Regions from separate parts of the Rahnella sp. RcJ3 genome, predicted to be linked through region 2. Evidence: predicted binding sites of a transcription regulator. Region 2 holds the regulator's gene; each other region holds the start of a gene.

What was found. Region 2 encodes sigma-54, which starts transcription at its own class of promoters, with help from an activator protein. Its sites were predicted from a motif close to GTTGGCACANNTTTCGCTNT; they were not measured.
Region 1: DXU84_RS01260 (amino acid ABC transporter substrate-binding protein) is a predicted target of sigma-54. The motif match lies at 1,216-1,235, and genes of this name have one in related genera.
Region 3: DXU84_RS02760 (gamma-glutamyltransferase family protein) is a predicted target of sigma-54. The motif match lies at 2,047-2,066, and genes of this name have one in related genera.

What each region holds. Positions count from the first base shown of each region.
Region 1 is NZ_QSNX01000001.1:271,807-275,088, reverse strand. Features, by position in the region: gene lnt (apolipoprotein N-acyltransferase) at 1-1,052, shown strand, start outside; gene DXU84_RS01260 (amino acid ABC transporter substrate-binding protein) at 1,490-2,386, shown strand; gene DXU84_RS01255 (amino acid ABC transporter permease) at 2,576-3,282, shown strand, end outside.
Region 2 is NZ_QSNX01000010.1:78,418-81,699, forward strand. Features, by position in the region: gene lptB (LPS export ABC transporter ATP-binding protein) at 3-728, shown strand; gene rpoN (RNA polymerase factor sigma-54) at 830-2,263, shown strand; gene hpf (ribosome hibernation promoting factor) at 2,287-2,574, shown strand; gene ptsN (PTS IIA-like nitrogen regulatory protein PtsN) at 2,673-3,155, shown strand; gene rapZ (RNase adapter RapZ) at 3,223-3,282, shown strand, end outside.
Region 3 is NZ_QSNX01000002.1:32,760-36,041, forward strand. Features, by position in the region: gene DXU84_RS02750 (AtzE family amidohydrolase) at 1-161, opposite strand, end outside; gene hpxX (oxalurate catabolism protein HpxX) at 158-352, opposite strand; gene DXU84_RS02760 (gamma-glutamyltransferase family protein) at 389-1,975, opposite strand; gene DXU84_RS02765 (MurR/RpiR family transcriptional regulator) at 2,173-3,012, shown strand; gene DXU84_RS02770 (transporter substrate-binding domain-containing protein) at 3,271-3,282, shown strand, end outside.

The DNA of each region.
Region 1 (3,282 bases), on a different contig from region 2:
TGAAAGGCCTCGCGCCGATTACCGGCGTCGACGGCATCACGATTTTACTCACCTCGCTGAGCGGACTGATTGTGTACGCGGTACATCAGCGTCGCGTCACACCGGGAATTATCGCTGTTGCCATGCTGTTACTGCCGTGGCCGCTGCGTTATATCCACTGGTATCAGGAACAGCCAGATAAAACGGTCGATGTGGCGCTGGTTCAGGGCAATATTCCACAGTCCATGAAATGGGATCCGAAAGCGCTGGAAAGTGCGCTGCAGACCTATCTCGATCTCAGCCGCCCGTACGTGGGTAAATCCAGCATGATCATCTGGCCGGAATCAGCAATTTCAGACATTGAATCCGATCAGCAGGGCTTCCTGAGCATGGTGGATAATATCTACCGCTCACACGGCACCCAGTTAATCACCGGCATTATCGATGCCCGTCGCAATGAAGAAGGCATGAAAGTGTATAACAGCGCCATCGTGCTCGGCGGTGAAAAGCCCTATCACTATCCTGACGGAAACCGCTTCAACAAACATCATCTGGTGCCTTTTGGAGAGTTCGTACCGCTGGAAGCCATTCTTCGCCCGCTGGCACCTTTCTTCGATTTGCCGATGTCCGGGCTGACCAGTGGTGATTACGTGCAGAAACCGTTGTTTGTCAGTGGCCTGAATCTGACCACGGCGATTTGTTACGAAGTCGTCTTCGGCGAACAGGTGCGCGACAATCTGCAACCGGATACTAATTTCCTGCTGACAATTTCAAACGATGCCTGGTTTGGTCATTCGATTGGCCCATGGCAACACTTCCAGATGGCACGTATGCGTTCGCTGGAACTGGGTCGCCCGTTGCTGCGCAGTACCAATAATGGCATTACCGCCGTCGTTGATGCTCAGGGCGATGTGACCCACGAAATTCCGCAGTTTACCCGTCAGGTGCTGAACGTGAAGGTCACACCGACAACGGGTATGACACCTTATGCCCGGGCTGGCTGGTGGCCGGTGTGGTTTGCTACGGCAGTCATGGCGGCAGTTGCGCTGTGGTTGGGTCGCCGTAAATCCTGAGTACAAGCGTTTTGTTTCTAAAACAGGCACCTCCGGGTGTCTGTTCTTTTTTGTAGCACCCCTTTTTAATCTCAATACCCCTCCCCTTTTACCTGCTGCCGATTGTTTCGACTGCGGCATTAAGCGCTGCCGATTTGCCCGCTTATGAAGTTAAATCAGGCCATTTGGCACGACTCTTGCTACATCTGATTGAAAGATATCTGATTAGTTACTTTTTATGACAGGATGCATCATTTTGGTACAAACAGGCTGCTCCTCATGCACTTTCCGGGTGCATAGCCGTTTGATTGCTTTGATTTGGTGCGTGTCTCGTCTCAAAAAAGAAACAATGTGGTTTCATAATATTCACATTCAGCTATTTTCTAGCTTCATATGACGAGGCATTAGTACTTTCTGATCCCTGAGTTTGGATCCCTAATGACAGCAAGGAGTTGGACATGCAATTGCGCAAATTGGCGTTATCAGTACTGTTGGCAAGCGTTACCGTGAGCAGCTTTGCTCACGCAGAAGAACTGACCGGCACCCTGAAAAAAATTAAAGACAATGGCGTTATCGTGGTGGGTCACCGTGAATCCTCAGTGCCATTCTCTTACTACAACAACGAACAAAAAGTTGTGGGTTATTCACAGGACTATTCTGACGCTATCGTTGACGCAGTGAAGAAAAAACTGAACCTGCCTGACCTGCAGGTCAAAATGATGCCAATCACTTCGCAGAACCGTATCCCGCTGCTGCAAAACGGCACCTACGATTTCGAATGTGGTTCAACCACCAACAACCTGGAACGTCAGCAACAAGCGGCCTTCTCTGACACCATCTTTGTGATCGGTACACGTCTGCTGGTGAAAAAAGGTTCGGAGATTAAAGATTTCACTGACCTTAAAGGCAAAACTGTTGTTGTAACCTCCGGTACGACTTCCGAAGTTCTGCTGAACAAGCTGAACGAAGAGAAAAAACTGGATCTGCGCATCATCAGTGCCAAAGACCACGGTGACTCCTTCCGTACGCTGGAAACTGGCCGCGCAGTGGCCTTCATGATGGATGACGCCTTGCTGGCCGGTGAACGTGCGAAAGCCAAGAAACCAGACAACTGGGAAATTGTCGGCACGCCGCAATCCAAAGAAGCTTATGGCTGCATGATGCGTAAAGACGATGCTGAGTTTAAAAAACTGGTTGATGACACCATCGTGCAGGCACAAACCTCCGGTGAAGCAGGCAAATGGTTTGAAACCTGGTTCAAAAAACCAATTCCTCCGAAAAACCTGAATATGAACTTTGAGCTGTCCGATGACATGAAAGCTCTGTTCAAAGCGCCAAACGATAAGGCGCTGTAAGTCATACCAAATGGACGGGTATAACCAAGAGAAGAGTGAAAAGTGACTAAAATACAAGGTTGGACCACCAACCTGTGATGATACAGATGCGGGGTGGTCGTTCCCCACCCCGCATTCTTTCCCATTCACTTTAGGCGGATTGCGTCATCACTCAGATGGGTAAGCCTTTACCCGCTTTACGGAGTTTTTATGTCAATAGATTGGAACTGGGGCATTTTTCTGCAACAAGCCCCCTTCGGTAACACAACTTATCTGGGCTGGATTTGGAATGGATTTCAGGTCACTGTCGCACTGTCAATTTGCGCATGGATAATCGCCTTCCTCATCGGTTCTCTGTTCGGTATTTTGCGTACCGTCCCCAACCGCATCCTTTCGGGTATTGGTACCTGTTACGTCGAATTATTCCGTAACGTGCCATTAATCGTGCAATTCTTCATTTGGTATCTGGTGGTCCCTGAACTGCTGCCTGAAAATATCGGCATGTGGTTTAAATCCGAACTGGCGCCTGACGTACAGTTCTTCACTTCCTCGGTAATTTGCCTCGGGTTGTTCACCGCCGCCCGTGTATGCGAACAGGTGCGTGCAGCCATCCAGTCCCTGCCAAGCGGACAACGCAATGCCGGACTGGCGATGGGCCTTACGCTGCCGCAAACTTACCGCTATGTGCTGTTGCCCAATGCTTACCGCGTGATCGTGCCGCCAATGACCTCTGAGATGGTTAATCTGGTGAAAAACTCCGCCATTGCCTCGACCATTGGTCTGGTTGATATGGCCGCACAAGCCGGTAAGCTGCTGGATTACTCCGCGCATGCGTATGAATCATTCACTGCAATCACCGTTGCTTATGTCCTTATCAATGCCGTCATCATGCTGCTGATGCATTTCGTAGAACGTAA
Region 2 (3,282 bases):
TTATGGCTAAATTAATCGCAGAGAATCTGGCAAAGGCATACAAAGGCCGTAAGGTCGTTGAAGATGTCAGTCTGATGGTCAACTCGGGTGAAATCGTCGGGTTATTAGGGCCAAACGGTGCGGGTAAAACCACCACCTTTTACATGGTCGTGGGCATCGTCCAGCGCGATGCGGGCCGCATTATCGTTGATGATGAAGACATCAGCCTGCTGCCGCTGCATACCCGCGCCCGTCGCGGTATTGGCTATCTTCCGCAGGAAGCCTCCATTTTCCGTCGTCTGAGCGTATTTGATAACCTGATGGCGGTGCTGCAGATCCGTGACGATCTGACCAAAGAACAGCGTAATGACCGCGCTAATGAATTAATGGAAGAGTTCCATATTTCTCATTTGCGCGATAACCTCGGTCAGTCACTGTCTGGTGGTGAACGCCGTCGTGTTGAAATTGCCCGTGCACTGGCAGCGAACCCTAAATTCATCCTGCTGGATGAACCGTTCGCCGGGGTTGACCCGATTTCCGTTATCGACATCAAAAAAATCATTGAGCATTTACGTGACAGCGGCCTCGGCGTACTGATCACTGACCATAACGTTCGCGAAACACTCGACGTTTGTGAACGCGCGTATATCGTCAGTCAGGGGAAATTGATCGCCCACGGCACGCCAGCCGACATTCTTGCTGATGAACAAGTTAAACGTGTTTATCTTGGTGAAGAATTCCGTCTGTGATCTGTGCCGCCGGAACCGTGCCTGTTTCAACCTACACTGAAACAGGCCGTCTCTGACAGAAGTGTTGCCGTTTTCACTCATCAACGGAATTAAGCCAAGATATGAAGCAAGGTTTGCAACTCAGACTCAGCCAACAACTGGCAATGACTCCTCAGTTACAACAGGCCATCCGCTTGTTGCAACTATCCACGCTTGAGCTCCAGCAGGAGATCCAACTCGCGCTGGAGAGCAACCCTCTGTTGGAACAAACCGACCTTCATGAAGAAATCGACTCGGTAGAAACCACCGACAGCGAAGGGTTAGACACCCGCGAGGCACTCGAGCAGAAAGACATGCCGGAAGAGTTGCCGCTGGACGCCACCTGGGATGAGATTTACACCGCAGGCACGCCGTCAGGCACCGGCAATGATTACAGCGACGATGAGCTACCGATTTACCAGGGCGAAACCACGCAGACACTTCAGGATTACCTGATGTGGCAGGTCGAGCTGACGCCGTTCTCTGATACCGATGCCGCGATTGCCACCTCAATCGTCGATGCAGTGGATGACACCGGTTACCTGACCGTCTCCCTTGACGACATTCTCGAAAGCGTCGGTGATGAAAATGTCACCATGGACGAAGTCGAAGCCGTACTTAAGCGCGTTCAGCGTTTTGATCCGGTGGGTGTGGCCGCCCGTGACCTGCGCGACTGCCTGCTGATCCAGCTTTCTCAATATGCGACTGACACGCCTTTCATCACTGAAGCCCGTCTTATCATCAGCGAACATCTCGATTTGCTGGCGAACCATGATTTCCGCGCACTTATGCGATCAACCCGGTTAAAAGAAGATACACTGAAAGGAGCGATGCTCCTGATCCAGTCTCTTGATCCGCGTCCGGGCCAGTCTATCAACACCGGCGAATCCGAATACGTGATCCCGGATGTGCTGGTGCGTAAAGTGTCAGGTGTCTGGGCGGTAGAACTCAATTCCGACAGCATTCCGCGTCTGAAGATTAACCAGCAGTACGCCGCGATGGGGAATTCCGCACGCAGCGACAGCGACGGGCAATTTATCCGCAGCAATCTGCAGGAAGCCAAGTGGTTAATCAAAAGCCTGGAAAGCCGTAACGACACGCTGTTGAAAGTGACGCGCTGCATCGTTGAGCAGCAGCAGGCGTTCTTTGAACTGGGTGAAGAATTTATGAAACCTATGGTGCTGGCAGATATTGCCAGTGCCGTGGAAATGCACGAATCGACGATTTCACGTGTGACGACGCAGAAGTTCCTGCACAGCCCGCGTGGCATTTTCGAACTGAAGTATTTCTTCTCCAGCCATGTCAGTACAGACAGCGGTGGCGAGGCATCGTCAACCGCGATCCGGGCGCTGGTGAAGAAATTAATCGCAGCGGAGAATCCTGTAAAACCGCTCAGTGACAGTAAGTTAGCGACCCTGCTTTCCGATCAGGGAATTATGGTTGCGCGTCGGACTGTCGCCAAATACCGAGAGTCTTTGTCCATCCCGCCCTCAAACCAACGTAAACAGTTAGTTTGACCTCAACAGAGAAGGAAGACATTATGCAGCTCAACATTACCGGACATCACATTGAGATCACGGATCCCCTGAGAGAATTCATCACGTCGAAGCTGGCTAAGCTTGAGCAGTATTTCGACAGGATTAATCAGGTGTATGTGGTGTTGAGCGTGGAAAAGGTGCAGAAAGTAGCGGAAGCCACTTTGCATGTGAACGGAGGCGAATTACATGCCACCTCGGAACATCAGGATATGTACGCAGCGATTGACGGACTGGTTGATAAACTGGCCCGACAGTTGAATAAACATAAAGACAAACTGAAACAGCACTGACATTCATGTAGCCAACCCTGTGCTACAAACCTTCGGGCATCGGCTTGTGACCTTCGGGAAACGAGCCGATATAGCTTTAAGGGTGAAACAGCGCAAAAGTGAAAGATGACATGATTAACGATACTGCAATGCAATTAACGTCGGTGCTTAATGCCGAATGCACCAAAAGCGGCGTTCATTGCGCCAGCAAAAAACGCGCACTGGAAATCATCAGTGAGCTGGCCGCCAAACAATTAAATTTGTCGCCGCAGGTGATTTTTGACGCCATTTTGACCCGTGAACGTATGGGGAGCACCGGGATCGGTGCCGGGATCGCCATCCCGCACGGTAAGCTGGAAGAAGACACTTTACGTGCCGTCGGCGTATTCATTCAGCTTGAACAACCGATTGCTTTTGACGCCATCGATAATCAGCCGGTAGATTTGCTTTTTGCCTTGCTGGTACCGGCAGATCAATGTAAAACCCATTTACATACATTATCTTTAGTCGCTAAGAAATTAGCTGATAAAACAGTGTGTCGCCGTCTGCGTGGCGCGCAAAGTGACGAAGAACTGTTCCAGATAATGACTGAAAACGAATAAATTGCTGATTCCCGGTACAGTGCCGGGAAAATGAATTCTGCACACTGAATGCCAGGGGAGTGACACCATGGTGCTGATGATTGTCAGCGGCCGTTCCGGTTCCGGGAAGTCGGTTGCCCTACGGGCA
Region 3 (3,282 bases), on a different contig from region 2:
CTCAGCATGCGATCGCCGGTGATCTGCGTCCAGGCGTTGATGACCGGATTGGCCTGTTCAACGGCGTCAAGCGTAGAGGTGGCGATTTCTGTGGCCGAGATTTCGCCCTGCGCAATCGCCTGATGTAACTGGCTGATGGTAAAGCTATCAAACGATTTCATGCGCGGTACACCCCGGCAATTTCCAGACGCGGATCCAGCGGTAAATCCATCAGCGGTTGTGCCATTTGGGCAATGCGGCTGAACTGCACCAGCAATTCCTGACGGCGTGCGTCGTCGAGTTCCAGCGCCAGAACGGATTCCATCTGGCGGATATAGGCGGCCCAGTCGGTCGCTGCGGAGGTATTTTTCATTCTGCTTCCTTATCCATTCTGTTATACAAACCCTGATCAAAAACCGGCGGCGCTGCCGTTGCTGCGCGGGTCGGAGGCACCTTCGAACATGCCGTTGGTATGGCGAACGATGGCACCGGCGTGACCGACGGCTTCACTGAAATCCGGCAACAGTTCGACGTCGTGACCACGCTGCCTCAGCCCGGCCAGCGTCGGATAGGCAAAACGGCCTTCGAGTTTCAGTGAATCCGAACTCTCGCCCCAGGTACGGCCAAGCAGCCAGCGCGGGCCGCTGATCGCCTGTTGCAACGATTGCCCCTGTACTACATGGCGGATAAACACGGCGGCCTGCGTCTGCGGCTGGCCGTCACCCCCCATCGAGCCGTAAACCATGGTGCGCCCGTCGTATAAGCGTGCGGCGGCAGGATTGAGGGTATGGAACGGTTGCTTGCCCGGTGCCAGCGCCAGTAAATGGCTGGCGTCGAGGCTGAAGGACGCGCCGCGGTTTTGCCACAACACGCCGCTGCCCGGCAGCACCACGCCACTGCCGAACTCGTGATAAATGCTCTGGATAAAAGAAACCGCCAGCCCGCTGCTGTCCATCACGCCCATCCAGACGGTATCGCCTGGCCCTTTACCTTTACCCCAGTCGGCGGCGCTGTGTGGTTTGATGCGGGTCGCAAGAGCATCGAGATACTGTGGATCCAGCAGTTCCTGTGCATCCTGCGTCATCATGCGCGGATCGGTGATAAAGCGATCGCGCAGACCGAACGCCAGTTTGGTGGCTTCCACCACGCTGTGAATGGTGGCACTTTCGTCCATGGTTTCCAGCGGCAAACGGTCAGTCAGGCCGAGGATCGCCAGCGAAACCAGCCCCTGCGTCGGGGGTGTCAGGTTGTAGATTTCGCCTTTACTGTGTTTGAGCCGCAACGGCACACGGCGCTGTGGCCTGTAAGCCGCGAGATCAGCGCGGGTCACCGGCATGCCGAGCTTTTCCATGTCGGCGGCCATATTGTCGGCCAGCTCACCGCGATAGAAACTGTTCAGCCCGTCCTCGCACAGCATCGATAACGTCTGCGCCAGTTGCGGCTGAGTGAAGCGGTTTCCGGCGCGGGGCACATCGCCGTTAGGCAGAAAAACATCGGCAAAGCTGCGGAAATCTTTCAGTTCGTGTTGCTTGGCGCGGGTCGCCGCTTCCTGCGATGCTGTCACCGGAATACCATCAGCGGCATAACGGATGGCGTCACGCAGCAGGCGGGAGAGCGGTTTTTGCTCGCCGCCAAATTCAGCCGACACATTCAGCGCTTCCTGCCAGCCGCCGACGGTGCCCGCTACCGTCAGCGCGGCTTTCGGGCCACGGTGCGGAATGTGCGTTTCACCGGCGTAGAAATCGAGAGAGGCGAGGGAGCCTGCGGCACCGCTGGCGTCTATCGCCACCGGATTGCCCTGCGGCGGCACGATCAGCCAGAAGCCATCGCCCCCCAGCCCGTTCATGTGCGGATAGACCACGGCAATCGTCGCGGCCGCAGCCACCATGGCTTCGATGGCATTGCCACCTTCGCGCAATACCGCAAGCGCACTCTGGCTCGCCAGATGATGAGGTGTGACCGCCATGCCCAGCGGTGCGCTGTTACTGTTAATCATGCGATGTCCTTTTTAGAAGCGCTTTTTATGCTGCCCGTGCTTGCAGGGTTGTGGGCGCGTAGGGATAAAGTTAAGCAAGAGGTGTTCCACATCGGCAAAACCTTGCAGCTTTAGCGCTAATTTATCTTGCATTGGCAAGCATAGTGCATGGTATGTTCCGCTGATTTACTGAAACATTGGTTACAAAAGGGCCAGAGATGAAACAGATTGATGAGCGTCTGCGTGACCATTACGCAGAACTGACGCCGCAGGAACAGCGGGTGGCCGACTTTATTTTTGCCAGTATTGACGACCTGATGAGCTATAACAGCGCCGAACTGGCGCGGCTTAGCGGCGTATCGAAAGCCACGGTCAGCCGCCTGTTCAAACGCCTCGGTTACCCGAGCTACCGCGATATGCGCGATGAAATGCGCACCCTGCGCCAGAGCGGGATGCCGCTGACCGACAGCCGCGACGCAGTGCAAGGTAACACCTTGTTATCACGGCACTATAAACAGGAAATGGCCAACCTGACGCAGTGGATTAACCAGATTGATGGCACCCAGTTCGGTGCGCTGATCGCCGCCCTGAATCAGGCGCGGCAAGTACGTTTGCTGGGTTTTCGTAACAGTTACCCGGTGGCGCTGCACCTGCGTCAGCAACTGATTCAGGTGCGCGCTGGCGTGATGATAATGCCGCAGCCGGGGCAAACGCTGGCGGAAGAACTGGTGGATCTTACCGCGCAGGACGTGGTGATATTCGTCGCTTTCCGCCGCAGGCCGCGCATGGCGAAGGCAATTCTGATGCAGTTACAGTCACTTGGCGTGCCGGTGTTGCTGATTTGCGAGCCGCAGGCGCAGACACTTATCCCGCTGGCAACCTGGCATCTGGCTGCTCCGCTCGACAGCGTATCGGCGTTCGACAGTTATTCTTCTGCCATGAGTCTGGCGAATTTGCTCAGCAATGCATTGCTGCACGATATGCTCGCTTCAGGCCGCCAGCGTATTCATCAGATAAGCGATTTGTATAACGATCTGGATGAGCTGGAGCAGCGCTGATTCCCGTTTGAAGAACAAATCGGGCGCTTTTCTGGTGCTTGCGCACAATTTCAGTGCATCATATTTTTCATTGGTTCACGCTTTTTGCCCTGATTCAGGGCAAAAAAACCTCTTCTGATCGCGCCTCTCATTGTCTAATTCCTTGTCATACCGTGACTTTGTGCACAATTTTTCTGCTGCACGGCTTTTGGCACATTCGTTGCAAAGCTATAAACATAAGAATCTATCGTTCCAAAAACCTTTCACCGGAGATAATCTATGAACATGAAC